DNA from 4 places in the Psychrobacillus syltrankelensis genome. Region 1 is predicted to be linked to each of the others. Evidence: riboswitches for the same ligand, from Rfam matches in the RefSeq annotation. Region 1 holds a riboswitch; each other region holds the start of a gene.
What was found. Region 1 has a riboswitch for S-adenosylmethionine ahead of ACTSKG_RS07500 (methionine ABC transporter ATP-binding protein). Riboswitches for the same ligand answer to the same signal wherever they lie in the genome.
Positions count from the first base shown of each region.

Region 2: another riboswitch for S-adenosylmethionine. It lies ahead of ACTSKG_RS09815 (methionine biosynthesis PLP-dependent protein); the one in region 1 lies ahead of ACTSKG_RS07500 (methionine ABC transporter ATP-binding protein).
Region 3: another riboswitch for S-adenosylmethionine. It lies ahead of ACTSKG_RS16130 (bifunctional homocysteine S-methyltransferase/methylenetetrahydrofolate reductase); the one in region 1 lies ahead of ACTSKG_RS07500 (methionine ABC transporter ATP-binding protein).
Region 4: another riboswitch for S-adenosylmethionine. It lies ahead of ACTSKG_RS19015 (methionine ABC transporter ATP-binding protein); the one in region 1 lies ahead of ACTSKG_RS07500 (methionine ABC transporter ATP-binding protein).

Region 1 is NZ_CM144227.1:1,497,245-1,502,183, reverse strand. Features, by position in the region: gene ACTSKG_RS07505 (methionine ABC transporter permease) at 1-450, opposite strand, end outside; gene ACTSKG_RS07500 (methionine ABC transporter ATP-binding protein) at 440-1,465, opposite strand; SAM riboswitch class I at 1,621-1,728, opposite strand; partial or broken gene ACTSKG_RS07495 (AzlD domain-containing protein) at 1,828-2,109, opposite strand; partial or broken gene ACTSKG_RS07490 (hypothetical protein) at 2,063-2,200, shown strand; gene ACTSKG_RS07485 (AzlC family ABC transporter permease) at 2,141-2,848, opposite strand; gene ACTSKG_RS07480 (TVP38/TMEM64 family protein) at 3,016-3,657, shown strand.
Region 2 is NZ_CM144227.1:2,035,658-2,040,596, forward strand. Features, by position in the region: gene ACTSKG_RS09800 (aldehyde dehydrogenase family protein) at 1-417, opposite strand, end outside; gene ACTSKG_RS09805 (TIGR00266 family protein) at 586-1,383, shown strand; gene ACTSKG_RS09810 (hypothetical protein) at 1,672-1,869, shown strand; SAM riboswitch class I at 2,117-2,222, shown strand; gene ACTSKG_RS09815 (methionine biosynthesis PLP-dependent protein) at 2,341-3,459, shown strand; gene metC (cystathionine beta-lyase) at 3,459-4,646, shown strand; gene ACTSKG_RS09825 (class D sortase) at 4,904-4,939, opposite strand, start outside.
Region 3 is NZ_CM144227.1:3,284,498-3,289,436, forward strand. Features, by position in the region: gene ACTSKG_RS16120 (protoporphyrinogen oxidase) at 1-1,260, shown strand, start outside; gene ACTSKG_RS16125 (nuclease-related domain-containing protein) at 1,390-2,334, shown strand; SAM riboswitch class I at 2,532-2,637, shown strand; gene ACTSKG_RS16130 (bifunctional homocysteine S-methyltransferase/methylenetetrahydrofolate reductase) at 2,715-4,574, shown strand; gene metH (methionine synthase) at 4,555-4,939, shown strand, end outside.
Region 4 is NZ_CM144227.1:3,854,939-3,859,877, forward strand. Features, by position in the region: gene ACTSKG_RS18995 (arsenate reductase family protein) at 1-304, shown strand, start outside; gene gcvH (glycine cleavage system protein GcvH) at 377-757, shown strand; gene ACTSKG_RS19005 (toprim domain-containing protein) at 1,660-2,004, shown strand; gene ACTSKG_RS19010 (thioredoxin family protein) at 2,015-2,326, shown strand; SAM riboswitch class I at 2,373-2,477, shown strand; gene ACTSKG_RS19015 (methionine ABC transporter ATP-binding protein) at 2,576-3,601, shown strand; gene ACTSKG_RS19020 (methionine ABC transporter permease) at 3,594-4,262, shown strand; gene ACTSKG_RS19025 (MetQ/NlpA family ABC transporter substrate-binding protein) at 4,325-4,939, shown strand, end outside.

The sequences.
Region 1 (4,939 bases):
AATCAGTGGTCCAAGCGCTTCGGGAATCAGTACGGTAAATATGATTCGAATGGGACTAGCACCCATTGCTTGAGCAGCTTCAATTACCCCTGGTTCAATACTTACTAAATTATTTTCCACGACACGGGCTATCGAAAAGCAAGCAACGATTGTCATTGGGAAGATGGCAGCTGCCGTTCCAATTGTTGTACCAATTACTAATCTCGTTAATTGTGAAATGGCAACTAAGAAAATAATAAATGGAATAGGTCGAATAATATTAATCAAAATATTTAACACTTGAAATAAGACCTTATTTTCCAAAATATTTTTCTCTCGTGTAACAAAAAGTAATAAACCAATGGCGATTCCAAGAATAGAGCCGAATATTAATGTAGTGATGACCATGACGATAGTTTCCCCAGTCGATTCTACAATTCGAGGCCAAAATGTTGTCCAATCAACTTTCATGGTGCGCAACCTCCTCAATGTCAACAATTGTTTCTAGGTCACTTAGACTTTTTTGAATCGCTTCGGAATTACCTTCAAAAGAGATTAGTAAATTCCCAAAAAGTTTTTCTTGTAGTTCTCGAACGGAGCCATAGACGATATTAAAGTGAACTTGATGCTTTTGGGTTACTTGCGACAGTACCGCATCATTTGTAATATCCCCTTTGAAAATAACGCGATATAATTTCTTTCCGCCTCTAGACCGCCACTCTTTTAAAATGGTTTCAGAAGGTAAATCTTGTTGAACAGATCGGATAAACCGTTGCGTCGTTAAATGTTGCGGATTGGTGAATACATCAAAAACATCTCCAGATTCTATTACTTCGCCATTTTCCATTACTGCTACACGATGGCAAATAGATTGTATGACATGCATTTCATGTGTAATTAGTAAAACTGTTATACCAAGATCTTGATTTACTTTTTTTAATAAACGGAGTATTTCCGCGGTTGTTTCTGGATCTAATGCTGAAGTAGCTTCATCACAAATGAGCACATCCGGAGAGGTGGCTAATGCCCGAGCAATTCCTACTCGTTGCTTTTGTCCTCCAGATAATTGGTCTGGATAATCCTTCGACTTATCGGATAAACCGACAAATTGTAATAATTCTTCTACTCGCTGATTAATTTCTTGTTTTGGTAAACCTCCAAGTTTAAGTGGGTATGCAATATTTCCTGCAACCGTGCGAGAGTTAAATAAATTAAAGTTTTGAAAAATCATCCCAATATTGCGGCGTCTTTCTCGTAGCTCTTTGGGAGATAGTGAATTGACATCAATATTCTGAATCATAACGGTTCCAGCGGATGGACGCTCTAGCATATTGACAAGTCTCAATAAAGTGCTTTTACCAGCACCACTAAAGCCGATAATGCCAAATATTTCACCTTCGTTCACGGTTAATGAAACATTTCTTACTGCATGCACCTCCCTTTTGCCAAGAAGAAATGTCTTGGAAACATTTTTAAATTCAATCATTATTAATAACCTCCTGAAAAGTTAGTTAATTCTTTACAGACAATAAATTACAGCTATCTAACTTTCTGACAGGGGAACGAAAAAGAGCTTCCTTTCTCTTATCTGTTAGCAGATAAGAAAAAGAAAGCTCTTCGAAAAATTGAAAAACAATCTCGTTCTCATCTTCCGAACATTAATTGTTCGTAGGAATTGGCACAGTGTTCAAAAGTGAATCTGCTGCCGAAACGTCATAGGGCCTGTCCCTCGGTTTCTCTTGATAAGAAAGTGATGTGCTATGTAATTGTTGTAAGAATTGATACCAACATTAAACAATAAAACCAAAAACGTCAAGCATACTTCCAAAATAAAATAATTCAAAATTATTAAAATATTAAACTATATATTGCCAAAACACTGATAGTTCCTAATACTACGACCATGACATTCGAGTAGATAATTGCAAGGGTAAAAGCGACAATTGCTCCAATAACTCCGAATAATAGATTCCCTTGTTGTACATATAAAATTGCTGGAAAAATTAACGCTCCTAGCACTGCAAATGGAATATTACTTAATACACCCGAGACAACAGGTGGTAATTTTCTTCCTTCTAAAAAAGTCAGTGGAAAAACCCTCGGAATGTATGTGACAATAGCCATTCCAAGTAGTGTCCACCAATACCAAGTACCCATTCGTTTAAGCTCCTTCCGGCAAACTAATACTACGTTTCGCATAAATAATTTCAACCAATATTGAAGATGCAAGCGTAGCTACTAAAATAGCCCAACCTGTTGATAATAATTCTGTCCAATAAAAGAATCCATTAATAATGGCAGCGAATAAAGCGAGCACTACTACTTTTCGATTCCCACGCATAGAAGGCACTAATAACCCGACGAACATAGCATATAAAGCAATAGACATAGCTGCTTGCAAAAAAGCAGGTAGGTTGGCGCCAATGACATGGCCGATAGCCGTGAATAAAACCCAACTACTATAACCAATCAGGGCTACCCCAAATGCAAAAGAAGTACGTACTTTATCCTCTTTTTGAGTAGCTAGCACAGAAAAGGATTCGTCAGTTATACCAAAAGCATATATTCCTTTAATCCATCTTTTTTCACTGTGCATCTTTTCATTCAACGCAGCCGTCATTAAGAAGTGACGAATATTAACGACAAACGTATTTAATACAATTAAAATGGGATCAACTCCGTTTGAAATTAGCGTCAATGACATATATTGGGACGCACCTGCGAAAACAAATACACTCATAGCTGTTGCTTCCATAATGGAGAGACCAGTGGTTTTTGCCAATAAACCAAACGTTAATGCTACTGGGAAATAGCCAATTGCAATACTAATTCCTGCTTTTAATCCTTTTAGAAATGAATTATTATTCATAATAAGCTCTAACCCCCTTTTAAAAATAGAATGAACAAATTATACTATATATCAAAAGTTTTATACATACGAAAATTGGGAATAGTATAAATATACATAGTTTGTAAACCCAATTTCTTTATCTCCGAGTGGAGAATTACTTATTTATTTCGTAGAGGAGAGTAATCATGCCTAGCTGGTTTTCATTTGAAACATTGACTAATTTAACACACGATTACCGAGCGTTAGGACCATTGATAGGAGTTCTTCTACCTTTCTTAGAAGCTTTTCTACCTTTTTTACCTTTAGTAGTTTTTATCGTAGCGAATGTCAATGCATACGGAATGTTATTCGGATTTTTATTATCGTGGGTAGGCTCCGCTGCGGGGGCTTACACAGTTTTTTTAGTTATTCGCAAGTATGGACGTGCTAGAGTGTTAGGCTTTATAACAAAACATGAGAAAATCCAAAAGTTAATATTATGGGTGGAGAGAAATGGTTTTGGACCATTATTTTTACTCATTTGTTTTCCTTTTACTCCATCTGCACTTGTGAATATAGTTGCGGGCTTGTCTAACATAAAAAAGAAAACGTACTTATGGACGGTCACATTAGGTAAATTGATCATGATATTAGTAGTAAGCTTCATTGGATCTGATATCAAAGCACTTGTAACGCAGCCTGTAAGAACGATAATAGTAGTTCTAATTGTTGTTATGCTTTGGTTTGTTGGGAAAAGTGTGGAAAAAAGAATAAATAACAAGTTGGAAGAGGACTATAAATTAAATCGTGACGAGAGACGGAGCACTGAGGTGAAAAGATTTGAGTAACTTAGTTGCTATCATGATTGATATTATCGTAGTGTTTACTATCCGGATTTTATAGCAAGAGGTTATGAAGTAATCGGTAAATCGGAAACCGCCTAAATACCGATATTTTCACTTTAAAGATAATTCATCTAATATTGGTAAAGTGAAGGCAAGATACCTGCCACCCTCTAAAGAAACTTTAAATTTTAACTTCGAATAATTTCCTTCTCTACTGTATGTTTTGTACAATAGAGAGAGGGAAATTATTCGTTTTTTTTATAAGATGAATCAATTTCATAATTTAAAGATAGAGCATAAAACACAAACAATATTAAAGCGAAATGTGAGAATATGTATAAATTACTCTACATAAATCAGCATGATTTCCGCTATCGGCGGACGCTTTCCGCGGGGTGAGCGATGAGCCATCACCGCCGCATTCGCGTCGTTTGTGATGTCTCATCTGTCTCACTCATCCCGCAGGAGTCGCCGCCTGTCGCTCCAATCAATAAATTAAGTATTGCTCGTGTTTTAATAATTAAATGCTATTTATGAAATTAACTTAAGATATAAATTATTATGCTATGAACAGGTTGAAATCCGCAGCAGGTGGAGGCGTTACAGGGAGCAAACATCAAGCAGCTTCTCTAACTCCTGAGCAAACTTAGCGACATAATGAATTGGTACTTCTTTGGCTTATTCATACGGTAAGCAAAATTAGAGAAAAATAAGTAGTATACACCGATAAAGAAGTGAAGAGTTTCCGAAATGGTGTTCGGAAGCTTTTAAAAGAGTAGGGAAGTATTTTTTCTCTAATTAGCCAAACCAAACGCATCATGTCTTCACAAATTCCAAGAGGGCGACGGACAAACATCCGCAACGTTTCCCCGAATTTAGCGCTCTGGTATTCGCTTTCCGTGGGGCGAGCGACGAGCCTCGGGCCAACACGACGTTGGTCATGAAGGCGTTGCCTCAGGATGAGCCGTCTTAAGCCTTCCTCCTATTAAACGCTTCGTGCGGGGTCTCGTCTGTCTCGCTGATCCCGCTGGAGTCTCGTACTGCCGCGCTATCTCCTTATGAGTAGTAAAGAGAGATAGTGATGGAATCCTATAGAAAGCTTAAAGCATTAAATGGCACACTCCAAGATAAAAGCTATTTTGTGTTTCTCGTTGCTGACTTTGCAATTTGTAGTCTCTATCTTGCGAATATGTCTATAAGGCTAAGGGTAATGGCAAGAATGTTGCCCATATATTTTTTACCTAAGGTTCACATCTAATTGGTGTACCAAGCGTTCGGACTTATA
Region 2 (4,939 bases), 540 kb from region 1:
AATAGGTGCACGAACACTCATTGCAAATTTATCGGCAAGCTCTGAAGGTGTTGTTTCTCCGAATAAACGACGTCCTTCTCCTGCCATGTAAAATGCCATGTCAATTCCTTCTTGCACCTCTCCACGGCCTTCTTCAATGACTTTACCCATTTCTTTTGTTAACACTTGCGCTAAGTGTTCCTTCTTTTCTTTCATCAATCTACCAATTTCATATAAGTAATCTGCCCGTTTTGGTGCCGGTACTAGTGCCCATTTCTTTTGCGCTTTCACTGCAGCAGCAACCGCTTGATCTACATCGTTTTTAGTTGACATCCGAACTTCCGCCAAATGTTGACCATTTGCAGGATTTACAACAGCTGTGTAATTTACTTCCCCAACTTCTTGCCAATTACCATCGATAAAATTAGTTAACTTCATTTCCCTACCTCTTTTCTATATAGGTGAAAATGCTTCCTTTTTAACTACATTCTCTATTTATTTAATAAAACCCTTTTTAAAAATAGAAAAATTTGAATTTTCAATTTGAAACTTTTTATTACTTTTCTCGTATTATTAAATAAATATTAATTAGGGAGGAAAATATACATGAATAATCATGAAATTGATTTCAAATTACATGGAGATGATATGCAGTTTGTAGAGATTGAATTAGACCCAGGAGAAACTGTAGTTGCTGAAGCAGGTAGCTTAATGATGATGGAAGATGACATTACTATGGAAGCCATTTTTGGTGACGGCTCAAGTTCATTTGATACTGGACTAATGGGAAAATTAATGGGTGCAGGCAAACGTATGTTAACAGGCGAAAGTTTATTTATGACTACATTTACGAATGCCGGTAATGGAAAAAAACATGCTTATTTTGCCTCTCCTTATCCCGGAAAAATAATTCCTATAGATTTAAGTGAATATCGCGGTAAGGTTATTTGTCAAAAAGAAGCTTTTTTAGCTGCAGCAAAAGGTGTTTCTGTTGGAATCGAATTTCAACGTAAGTTAGGTACTGGTTTTTTTGGTGGAGAAGGATTTATCATGCAAAAACTTGAAGGCGACGGTCTTGCTTTTATTCATGCGGGGGGAACTATTCATAAAAAAGAACTACAGCCTGGTGAAGTTTTAAGGGTAGACACTGGTTGTTTAGTAGCGATGACTTCTGACGTAAATTACAATATCGAAATGGTAAAAGGAGTGAAAACTGCTCTTTTTGGAGGAGAAGGTTTGTTTTTCGCTACTCTTCGTGGACCAGGTACTGTATGGATTCAATCGTTACCATTTAGCCGCTTAGCGAGCCGTGTTTTTGCAGCTGCTCCTCAAACACTAGGTAGAGGCTCAAAGGATGAAGGAAGTATCGCTGGTGGATTATTTGACCTTTTAGGAGGAAAATAAATAGTTGTTTAGTGCCACTTTTTATTTACTTCTTAAGAAAAGCCCAAACGTCCTTTAAGTACAAAACCTATTTTCAATCATTTCCGGAGTGCCTTGGATAGTCTTGAGATATATTACTCAGCAAATCTGTTCATGGTCTTAATTTTTTTTGTTTTCTGTAAAAAACTCTTTTATTCTACTTTATTCCGCAAATTGTTTATAAAGAATCGACCTCCTCTTCATATACTAGTGGAAGAACATTTTTCTATGAAAATATTGTTCTTAAGTATAGGAAAGGAGGTGTTAGTAATGAAAGCTTCTTTAGGTATGTGGATTGGTTGGATTGGAATTGTATTAGCAATTGTGGGGTTCTTTTATTATCCTATGATACTTGGTGCTGGTGCGGTTGTCTTAGGATTAGTTGGTTTAACTTCCCCACAAAAATTCCTTGCTTGGATTTCTATAGTACTTGGAGCAATTGCATTCTTCCTTCCGATGCTCCATTAGCTAAATGTTGACTAATAAATCCGCGGCATGTTCGGGACATTTACCGCACATGCCTTTTTTTATATTTCAAGCCTTACCAAAGGACAACCATCTATCTTGACTTATCCCCTTTCCGTCCTTTTCTATTTTGCTCACAGAATGAGTTAATACTTTGAACAAAAATACTTATTAATTTGTCACCTTGTGTTATTATCCATCCCGTGATAAACTATTTTAAATTTAACATTTAGAAAATTTAATATTTTATTTCTTATCAAGAGAGACGGAGGGATTGGCCCGAGGATGTCTCAGCAACCAGCCAAAAGTGGTGTGGTGCTAATTCCAAAAGACGGTCATCGTCTTGAAGATAAGAAGACTAACTTCAGTATTTTTTTGAGGATTCTCTTCTTATTAGAGAATCCTCTTTTTATTTGGGAAGTTTCAGTCCCTGTACGCTTGCGTAATTATTTTAATAGAAGAGGATGAATCTGTATGTCAAAAAATAGTTTAGAAACCCAATTAGCTCAATTAGGAAACCACAGCGATTCGATAACAGGTGCCGTTAACCCGCCAATTTATTTGTCAACTGCTTACATCCATGGTGGTATTGGCCAATCAACAGGATATGATTACACTCGTACTAAAAATCCTACCCGCGCTATTTTAGAAGAAGGTATCGCTAAATTAGAAAGTGGAGATGCAGGTTTTGCCTGTAGCTCTGGTATGGCTGCAATTCAATTAGTATTATCTCTTTTCCGATCTGGTGACGAATTGATTGCTCCAGAAGACCTTTACGGGGGAACGTACCGACTATTTAATCAGTACTCAGTTTCTTACAATATTCATACTACATATGCGAAATTTTCATCCGTAGATGAAGTAAAATCACTTATTACCAAGAACACAAAAGCAATCTTTATTGAAACACCGACAAATCCTTTAATGCAGGAGATCGATATTCAGAAATATGCGGAATTAGCTAAAGAGCATCGATTACTATTAATTGTGGATAATACTTTTTTAACTCCTTACTTTCAACGCCCTATTGAGCTTGGTGCACATATCGTCATTCATAGTGGAACCAAATATATTGGAGGTCATAATGACGTGCTTGCTGGTCTTGTTATAGCAAAAGGGACAGAATTAAGTGAAAAATTATATGCAAATCATAATGCATCTGGCGCAGTGCTTTCCCCATTCGATTCATGGCTACTAATCAGAGGATTAAAGACACTTCATTTACGAATGAACCAGCACGATATAAATGCGAAAAAGATAGTAGAATTTTTGCAAAACGAATCTGCAGTAAAGAATGTATTATATCCCGGAAAAGGCGGTATGCTTTCATTTCGATTACAAAAAAGCGAGTGGGTAGGGCCTTTCCTTGAAAAACTCCAATTAATTGTTTTCGCAGAAAGTCTTGGTGGAGTGGAAAGTTTCATTACATATCCCTCTACTCAAACGCATGCAGATATACCGGAAGAAGAGCGCATAGCCCGTGGTGTAGATAATAGCCTTTTACGTTTCTCAGTTGGTGTTGAAGAAGTCGAGGACTTAATTGCAGACTTGAGACAAGTATTTAATGAACTAGAAAGTGATGTGAGTGAATAATGATCTATTCTAACGAACAGCTAGAGACTAGTTTAATAACAGCTTCCACGAGAGGTTGGTCAGCGAGTAAAATTGGTGCAGTCAATGTTCCTATTTACTTATCTTCTACTTTCCATCAAGGAAATTTTGACGAATTTGGACCATATGATTATAGCCGTTCTGGTAATCCAACAAGAGATGCTTTAGAACGAACTATTGCAGAACTTGAAGACGGAACTCGCGGATTAGCATTTGCTTCCGGCATTGCAGCAATTTCTTCTGCTTTCATGCTTTTATCATCAGGTGATCATATTGTCATTACAGAAGATGTATATGATGGAACTTTTCGATTTGTAACAGAAGTATTGCCCCGTTTTGGAATTGAACATACTTTTGCTGATTTTACAGATGTAAAATCCGTTTCAAATGCCATTCGTTCAAATACTAAATTGATTTATATTGAAACACCATCAAATCCATGTCTTGGAATTACTGATATCGCCAGCATTGTAGCGCTTGCTAAAGCGAATGATTGTCTTACTTTTTTGGACAACACTTTCATGACTCCACTTTATCAACGTCCACTTAATATTGGTGTAGATGTAGTACTACATAGTGCTACCAAGTTTTTATCAGGACATAGTGATATTATCGCAGGTCTTGCTGTAACGAAAGATGAAGAACTAGGAAAACGATTAGCCTACATTCAAAACTCGTTCGGAGCAGTTTTAGGTGCTCAAGATTCCTTTTCATTAATTCAAGGTATCAAAACGTTAGGCGTACGACTTGAAAAATCCTCAGAATCTGCACAGAAAATTGCTACCTATTTAACGCAACATTCCTTAGTAGAAGAAGTTTTTTATCCCGGTTTATCTACACATCCTGGTTGCGAAATTCATGTGAAGCAAGCGAAAAGCCCCGGAGCTGTTCTTTCGTTCCGATTACCTAATCGGGCAGTTGCCAAAGCATTTGTAGAAAGCGTAAAAATACCTGTTTTTGCTGTAAGTCTTGGTGGTGTTGAATCCATCCTATCCCACCCTGCCCAAATGTCACATGCAGCAATGCCGAAAAAAGAACGTGAAAAACGGGGAATTACTGATGGACTACTTCGATTCTCCGTCGGATTAGAGAATGTGGATGATTTGATTGCTGATTTCGACCAAGCTCTTACAATAGCAGAGAAACAAACTTTCCTAAGCCAGCATTAGCATTCTGAAATCTATTAATGGAAAAGAAATTGGCTATAATATGCCATAAATTAGGAATGATGTTAAGGGATAAGTGTATTTCAATGAGAGCAATAAATAGTTTTGGAATTGTTATATATTAAAAGTTGTTAAATGATGGAGCGAGACCAAACTTTGCATCGGAGACCAATTCTATCCTACCCGAAACTAATATCAATAAAAAGTGTGCTCCTCATGAAAGAGTGCACACTTTTTCTTTTCGATTTCCAAAATTCCAATTAATTCTCCACTTTTTTCGCTTGTATGACGAGACG
Region 3 (4,939 bases), 1.8 Mb from region 1:
AAAATTCATTCGGTGAAGGAAAAAGATTTTATCATGGAGGTTGGAGCAGATTCGATAGTTGCTCGAAATGAAGGAGTCATGCCTTTGGTAGAGGAGTTACATTTGCAGGATGAACTAGTTTATAATGCAACAGGCATCTCCTATATTTACACAAACAATGAACTGCATGCAATTCCCGCGGATACTGTATTTGGAATACCGACAAGTGAGGAATCTTTGGAAAGTAGCACACTAGTTTCTGATGAAGGAAAAGAAGAAGCGTTAAAAGACTTTGAACTGGTGAATGAAGACTTTACGAAAGAGAGTTCAGTAGGATCTTTTTTAGAGCATTTTTTAGGAAAAGAATTAGTGGAAAAACAAATTGCTCCCGTGTTATCTGGTGTGTACTCTGGAAACCTGGATAAGCTGACAATTGCTTCGACACTTCCATATTTAATAGATTATAAAAATGAACACGGCAGTATTATAAAAGGTTTAGGCGCAAATAAAGCTAAATTTGAAGCTGCGGCAAATAAAAAGTTTATCTCCTTCAAAGGTGGTCTTTCCGCTTTAATTGATCGTTTGGAAAAAGAACTTGGTGAAGCAACAATTATGAAAGGAATTCAAACGAAGAAGGTCCTGAAAAAAGGTGAGCGATACGAGCTTTTATTGTCCAACGGTGAAACAATTGAGGCAGATTATGTTGTGTTGACAACCCCACATAATGTTTCACAAGCAATATTACAAAATGAGGAATTGGACAAAGACTTTAATAAGCTGAAAAACTCTTCACTTATTAGTATTTATCTTGGATTTGATATCCCTGATCATCAGCTTCCAGCAGAGGGAACAGGTTTCATTGTGTCTGAAAATAGCGATGTGAAATGTAATGCCTGCACATGGACAAGTCGTAAATGGAAGCACACATCTGCAAATAGTCATTTGCTTGTTCGAATGTTTTATAAGAGTTCAAATCCAGCGTTTGACAGCATGAAGCATATGAATGAGGAAGAATTGGTTCAAGTTGCATTACAAGATATTGAAAAAAGTTTGAAGTTAAGCGGTAAACCACAAGTGGTGGAAGTAACGAAATGGAACGACCAAATGCCAAATTACCATTTAGAGCATGGCGGAGCGATTAAATCATTAAATGAGAAATTATCCGATGAGCTACCAAATGTAATACTTGCAGGCTGTTCTTATTACGGTGTTGGTATCGGTGCTTGTATTAAAAATGGGAAAGAAACAGCAGAAATGATTTCTAGAAGAATTTTATTATAAATACATTTTTAGGACCAAAATTCTTTTTTGGTCCTTTTTTTGTGGAGAAAATGAAATTGTCGGTGCTTTAGTGAAATTTACATATTTTTTGACTATGATACGATGCGGTTAGGGGGTGTTTTATTGTTAGTGAAAACGCGTTCGGACGAGTATAGTTTTATTGGTTTACGGTTGTTGGATAGACGTTTGCCCGAGATGCATGAGATGAAAGAGCTGATTCATTCAAAATTGCATATGGCGAAGGCCGGGATTTATGGGGAAGTTCGCGTGGACGAGGTATTCCAGAAGTATTCATTTCCATTTGAGTATTTAGTGCTGCATGATGTTAGTTTGGAATCGTTTGGTAAGTTTCAGATCGATACAGTTTTTTTAACTCAATATTTCGCAGTGATTTTGGAGAGTAAGAATATAGGAGGGAAATTGCGCTTTAAACAGAATCCTTCCCAGTTAGAGCGAGAAAATGAGGATGGTAAAGTAGATTTATATGAAAGCCCAGAAGTACAGATTGAACGAAATATATATTTGTTCGATGAATGGATGCGACTGAACGAGGTAAAGATTCCTATTTACGGTGTAATTGTATTAACGAATTCTAAAGTAATGGTCATGGAGCCATGTACGAAATATCCTTTGATTCACCACCAGACAATCCCGGTGTTTTTGAGAAATATTGCTCGCAATAAAGTATGTTTAGAAGTGAATGAGATGCATAAGCTGGCAGAGAAAATCGTTGCGAGTCATCGACCTTATTTTCCTTATCCAATGTGCGAACGCTGGGGCATCAATCCGAATGATCTTCTGACTGGTGTATTTTGTGAGAAGTGTAATATGCATGGAATGGTAAAGAAGAAAAATGGCTGGAACTGTTTACTTTGTGGTCATGTAGACCGACTTGCCCATGAGAAAGCGATCTATGAATGGTTTGTGCTGGTTGGGGAAAGCATTAACAATCGGGAGTGTCGATACTTCCTAGAGTTGGAATCTTATCATATTGTGTCCAGAATACTAAAATCAATGAATCTGAAAGGGAGTGGTACTTCGAAAAACACCCTAATATATAGATGGAAATGGTAAATCGATCAATCTTTCTAGATAATCGATCAATCTCCGACCAGAATCGATCAATGTCTGCCCAATATCGATCAATCTCAGCACATAATCGATCAATCCAAGATCTCTACTACGAAGTATCAAGAAAATTCAAAACATACCTTGACGCTTTAGTGCAATAAAGGTAATATATGTCTAACATAAAAAAACTGAATAGTGAATTCTTATCAAGAGAAGCCGAGGGACTGGCCCTAGGACGCTTCAGCAACCAGCCGTAATGGTCAGGTGCTAAATCCAGCAGACTTGTATAAGTCTGAAAGATGGGAAGGGACGAATATTACAATACTCGTAAAGCCTTCTTTTCATGGAAGGCTTTTTTTGTATTTTAGAGAGGAAGAGAGCAAATGGGTTTACTAGAGAAACTACAAACAAATATGCTAACTGCAGACGGAGCAATGGGGACGCTGCTTTATTCATACGGAATAGATTATTGTAATGAGGAATTAAATATACAGAAGCCTGAAATTATTGAGAAGATTCATCAAGATTATATTGTCGCTGGAGCAGATATTATCCAAACGAATACATACGGTGCGAATGCGATTAAATTAGCAAGGTACGGATTAGAAAATCAAATGAAAGAAATCAATGAAGCGGCGATTACTATTGCAAAAAGAGCTGCTGCACCAGGTGGACAATTTGTGCTTGGTACGATTGGTGGTATACGTGGTATTCGGAAGAGTGATGCTTCCCTAAGTGAAATCATTGCAACACTTAACCAACAAGCTAGTCAACTCTTATCCGGCAACCCAGATGGGCTACTCCTCGAAACCTATTATGATTTTGAGGAGCTTACGGCATCGGTCACGCATTTACGTAAAATGACGGATACACCAATCATTGCTCAAGTATCGATGCATGAACCTGGTATTTTGCAAAATGGTTTATCGTTAAATGATGCATTACATCAGCTTGAATCCCTAGGTGCAGATATTGTTGGAGTTAACTGTCGACTCGGACCACATCACACGATTCAAGCATTTGAGGGAGTAATACTTCCTGAAAAAGCATTTCTCTCAGCATATCCGAATGCGAGCTTGCTCGATATGGAGGATGGACGTATTGTGTACGAATCGGAAGCGGATTATTTTGGGAGGGCAGCGTTATATCTTCGTGATGCAGGTGTTCGGCTGATAGGTGGATGTTGTGGGACTACTCCAAAACATATAGAAGCAGTGAAAAAAAGAATTGCCAACTTACCACCAATTACAAATAAAACCGTCACACCTAAAAAGCCAATAATCATTCAAGAACCAGAGCCAACAATCAATAAACCTCTACATGAAAAAGCGAGAACGGAAAGAACGGTTATTGTGGAACTGGATACACCGCGTCATTTGGACACGACCACTTTCATAGAGGGAGCGGAGAAACTATATGCTGCTGGAATTGATGCAGTCACAATGGCAGATAATTCACTTGCCTCACCGCGAATTAGTAATATGGCAATGGGATCAATGCTGAAATTCCAAAACAATATACGCCCACTTGCACATATTACTTGTCGTGATCGGAACTTAATTGGCTTGCAATCTCATTTAATGGGTCTTGATGCGCTTGGAATTCATGATATTTTAGCCGTAACTGGAGATCCAACAAAAATTGGAGACTTTCCAGGAGCAACAAGCGTTTATGACGTTTCTAGTTTAGAGTTACTTCAATTAATTAAACAATTAAATGAAGGTATTTCATTTTCAGGAAAATCGCTTCGAAAAAAAGCAAATTTCTCAGTAGCAGCAGCATTCAATCCGAACGTTCGCGTACTTGATCGCGCAGTAAAACGTCTAGAGAAAAAAATCGAGTGCGGAGCTGACTATTTCATCACGCAACCAGTCTATACAAAAGAAAAAATTCAAGAAATATATGAAGCAACCAAACATTTGTCCACACCAATTTTCATCGGGATTATGCCACTGACAAACAGCCGAAATTCAGAGTTCTTGCACAATGAAGTGCCTGGTATCAAGTTATCAGATGAAGTGCTTGAACGTATGCGTGCTTGTGGAGAAGATAAAGAGCGTTCTACAGTAGAAGGCATACAAATTGCAAAAGAACTGATTGATACTGCAACCGAATTATTTAACGGAATTTACATCATTACGCCGTTTTTCCGTTACGATATGACACTTGAATTAATTCAACATATTAAAGAGATTGATGAAAAGAAAGTGAGAGAAATCAACTATGTCCAAACATCTAATTGAACAACAGCTTCAAAATAGAATACTTATCATTGACGGTGCGATGGGTACGATGATACAAAATGCGAATCTTTCTCCAGAAGATTTTGGTGGGGAAGAATATGACGGTTGTAATGAGTACTTGAACATTGTGAATCCAGAAGTCATTGAACGAATTCACCGTGAATATTTAGAAGCGGGTGCTGACATCATTTGCACAAATACCTTTGGTGGTACTCCTGTCGTGTTGAATGAATATAATCTTGGAAACGAAGCATATAATATTAATTTCCAAGCAGCGCAAATTGCTAAAAAATGCACAGCTGCATTCTCTACACCTGATTGGCCACGTTTTGTAGCAGGAGCAATTGGACCGACGACAAAAACAT
Region 4 (4,939 bases), 1.6 Mb from region 1:
GTTAAGAGATAATGGTGTGGAATTTGAAAATAACCATATTGTAGAAGCACCACCATCAAAAAAAATGATTAAAGAGATTCTAGCTACAACTAATATAGATTTAAAGAAATTATTTAACACGAGCGGTACGAAATATCGTGAATTACAATTAAAGGACAAGTTACCAAATATGACAGAAGAAGCGCAAATTGAAACTCTTGTTTCTGATGGGATGCTTATCAAAAGACCGCTTGTATTTGACGGAGAACATTTAACCCTCGGATTCAAGGAAGAAGAGTTTGAACATATTTGGAAAAGCTTATAAAGTAGCTTGTTTTTAATACAGAAATATGTGAATATTATAAGGGAATGTATAACTAATTGAGAGGGGTAAATCATGAGCACACCTAAAGAATTAAAATACTCAGAAGAGCACGAATGGGTTAAAACAGAAGACGGTAAAGTACGCATTGGTATTACACATTTTGCACAATCAGAATTAGGGGATATCGTATTTGTAGAGCTTCCACAAGTGGGGGACGATATTAAATCCGGAGATCCATTTGGTAGTGTAGAATCAGTAAAAACTGTATCGGAACTTTACGCACCTATCAGTGGAAAAGTAGTAGAAGTTAACTCAGAATTAGAAGATAGCCCTGAATTTGTAAACGAATCTCCTTATGAAAATGCATGGATGATCGTTGTAGAACCTTCTGATTTATCAGAAATGGATGAACTATTATCTGCAGAACAATATGACGAATTAATTCAAGAATAATAAAGTAATCGCCGTTCCATTTGGTATTACTAGATATAATTAATAATAGACATACAATTACTCGTTAATTGGATGTCTATTTTTTGTTTTTTACTCATAGACTCAGCGAGTAGGTGCTGATAGACTTGCGTTATGCGCTGATAGCCAAGGTTAAGGTGCTTATAGCGGCGTTTTAGGTGCTTATGGAATTTGTAGGTGCTGATAGACTTGTGTTATGCGCTGATAGGCAAGGTTAAGGTGCTTATAGCAGTGTTTTAGGTGCTGATAGACTTGCGTTATGCGCTGATAGCCAAGGTTAAGGTGCTTATAGCAGCGTTTTAGGTGCTGATGGAATTTGTAGGTGCTGATAGACCTGCGTTATGCGCTGATAGCCAAGGTTAAGGTGCTTATAGCAGTGCTTTAGGTGCTGATGGAATTTGTAGGTGCTGATAGACTTGCGTTATGTGCTGATAACTATGAATAAGGTGCTTATAGCAGTGTTTTAGGTGCTGATGGAATTTGTAGGTGCTGATAGACTTGCGTTATGCGCTGATAGCCAAGGTTAAGGTGCTTATAGCAGCGTTTTAGGTGCTGACGGAATTTGTAGGTGCTGATAGACTTGCGTTATGCGCTGATAGGCAAGGTTAAGGTGCTTATAGCAGTGTTTTAGGTGCTGATGGAATTTGTAGGTGCTGATAGACTTGCGTTATGCACTGATAACCAAGGTTAAGGTGCTTATAGCAGAGTTTTAGGTGCTGATGGAATTTGTAGGTGCTGATAGACTTGCGTTATGCGCTGATAGCCATGTTTATGGTGCTTATAGCAGTCTTTTAGGTGCTGATGGAATTTGTAGGTGCAATCAGACTATATAATCTGGGGATTTTTCGTATACTAATGGATAGGATGAATGAGGAGTGGAGATAATGGAGTTCAGTGAAAAAGTAATTCTTGTTGAAGGAAGATCGGATAAACTGAGACTTTTAACCATTCTTGCGGAAGACGTTGAAATCATTTGTACAAATGGTACTATTTCTAATGTGAAATTAGAAGAACTGTTAAGTCCTTTTGAAGACGTACCTATCTATGCTTTTCTTGATGCGGATAAATCAGGTGAACAAATTCGCTCTGTAGTGAGGAAAGAATATCCAGAAGCAATTCATTTATTTATTAGTCCGATGAATGGTGAAGTAGAAAAAACTCCACTCAAAGTTTTGGCTTCTATATTACATCGTGCTAATATTAAAGTGAAAAAAGAATTTTTACTATAGGATGATGAATGTGAATGAATGGTCGCGAGAAGAATGGGAGAAGGCTAAAAATGCTTCTGACCTTTCTCTATTATATTTATACACGCCAATGTGTGGCACTTGCCAAGTAGCTTCTAAGATGATGCTCGTAATAGAAGAATTGGTGCACTACTCAATTGGACAAGCGAATATTAATTATTTAGGAGATCTTGCAATGGAATACGAAATTGAAAGTGTTCCTTGTTTGTTAATTGCTAAAAATGGTAAACTCCTAAAAAAAGTATACGCATTTCAGTCTGTACCTTATTTATTTGAAATAATAAAAAGTGTTGACGATAACTAAATGTCGTGATAAAATTCGATTTACTAACAACAATTAAATAGTGTCGCTCTTATTAAGAGAGGTGGAGGGAAGTGCCCTATGAAGCCCGGCAACCGTCATGAAAATGAAATGGTGCCAAGTCACGCAAAGCAATTGCTTTGGGAAATGAGAGAATGGATGACTGTTATTTTGAATGATAACGTACACCCCTTCTGCTCTTTTGCAGAAGGGGTTTTTATTTTTTAAGAATAGAAAGATAGGAGGATTTGCATGATTAGTTTGAAAAATGTTTCGAAAAAGTTTAGTACGAAACAAGGTACAATTGTCGCCGTGGATGATGTAAATCTTGACATAAAAAAAGGTGAAATATTTGGGATAATTGGGTACAGTGGTGCTGGTAAAAGTACAATGATCCGATTATTGAATGGATTAGAAAAGCCTACTTCCGGACAAATAATCGTAAACAATAAAGAAATTACTTCCATAAATGAAGTTAAGCTGCGTCAAATAAGACAAAAAGTTAGCATGATCTTCCAACATTTTAATCTTTTATGGTCAAGAACAGTTGCAGAAAATATTGCTTTTCCACTTGAAATAGCAGGTGTACCTAAAGAACAACGATCTGCTCGAGTGAAGGAACTGATAGAACTTGTTGGCTTGGATGGAAGAGGAGATTATTATCCATCCCAATTATCAGGTGGTCAGAAGCAACGGGTTGGGATTGCAAGAGCATTAGCAAACCGCCCAGAAGTTTTGCTTTGCGACGAAGCGACATCTGCACTTGATCCTGAAACAACTGATTCCATTTTAGATTTATTAGTAAGTATTAATGAAAAATTGGGGTTAACCATCGTATTAATTACCCATGAGATGCAAGTCATTCAAAAAATCTGTAACCGAGTAGCAGTTATGGAAAATGGTCTTGTGGTAGAAGAGGGAGATGTATTAGAAGTTTTCCAAAATCCACAGCAAGCCATCACAAAGCGATTTGTTTCACAGGTCTCCGAAACGAACCAAGCGAAACAGACGATACAAAACTTGGGAGAGCTATATCCAAATGGGAAGTTGATAAAACTTGTTTTTGTTGGAGATCAAACAGAACAACCAATTCTCTCCAGATTAATCAAGCAATTTGATCTAGAAGTAAATATAGTGCAAGGAAATATATCGCATACTAAAAGCGGGGCTTATGGAACACTAATCCTTCAATTAGACGGAGACGCTCGAGCAATCGATGAAGGAATTCGATTCATACACGAGCAAAAAGTTAATACAGAGGTGATCAACAATGATTAATACGCTTTTTCCAAATGTTGATTGGCCTAAAATGTGGGATGCTGCACTAGAAACACTTTATATGACAGCAATATCAACTTTATTAACATTTGTCATTGGCTTAGCACTCGGACTTCTATTATTTTTAACTAGTCCACATCAAGCGTGGGCCAATAAATTTGCTAACTGGCTTACAGGAGCATTTGTAAATATCTTTCGGTCTATTCCATTTATTATTTTAATTATTTTATTGATTCCATTAACGAAATTTCTTGTAGGTACTATACGTGGCCCGAATGCTGCGTTTCCAGCACTTGTAATTGGAGCAGCACCGTTTTATGCACGAATGGTACTAATTGGACTTCGGGAGATTGATAAAGGTGTTTTGGAAGCAGCTAAATCGATGGGAGCCAAAACTTCTACTATTATATGGAAAGTTTTATTGCCTGAATCGTTACCGTCATTAGTTTCTGGTATTACTGTTACCTGTATATCGCTAGTTGGATATACAGCGATGGCAGGTATTATTGGTGCTGGCGGGCTTGGTACTCTTGCATTCCTAGACGGTTTTCAACGTAATAGAGGGGATGTAACGCTAGTTGCAACCATTCTTATCTTGATTGTGGTATTTATAATTCAATGGATTGGTGATGTAATTACAACTAAAATCGATAAAAGATAATTGGTGTTTACGAGTTTACTCGATCATATATTTATTAAACAAATAAAAAGGAGAGAAATGTAATGAAGAAATTATTAGTAGTAGCATTATTAGCAGTAAGTTTATTAGCTTTAGCTGCTTGCGGTGCTAAAGATAGTAGCAATGGTGCGAAAGAAAGTACCAAATTAGTAGTAGGAGCTTCGAATGTTCCGCATGCAGAAATTCTAGAGCAAGTTAAACCAATACTGGCGAAGGAAGGCATTGAGCTTGATATTCAAACATACCAAGATTATATTTTGCCAAACAAAGATTTAGAATCCAAAGATTTAGATGCTAACTATTTCCAACACATACCTTACCTAGAAGCGCAAATTAAAGATAATGGCTATGACTTTGTAAACGCAGGTGGAATTCATATTGAACCAATCGGTGTTTACTCGAAGAAATATAAATCATTAGAAGAGTTGCCAGAAGGTGCTACTATCATTATGAGTAATTCTGTAGCGGACCACGGTCGTATTTTATCTCTATTAGAAGCAAAAGGTTTGATTAAACTTAAAGATGGCATTGATAAAACGACAGCGGAAGTAAAAGACGTTGTTGAAAATACTAAAAACTTAAAGTTTGACGCAAATTATGAGGCAGCTCTTTTAGTACAGCTTTATGAAAACGGAGAAGGCGACGCAGTTCTTATTAAC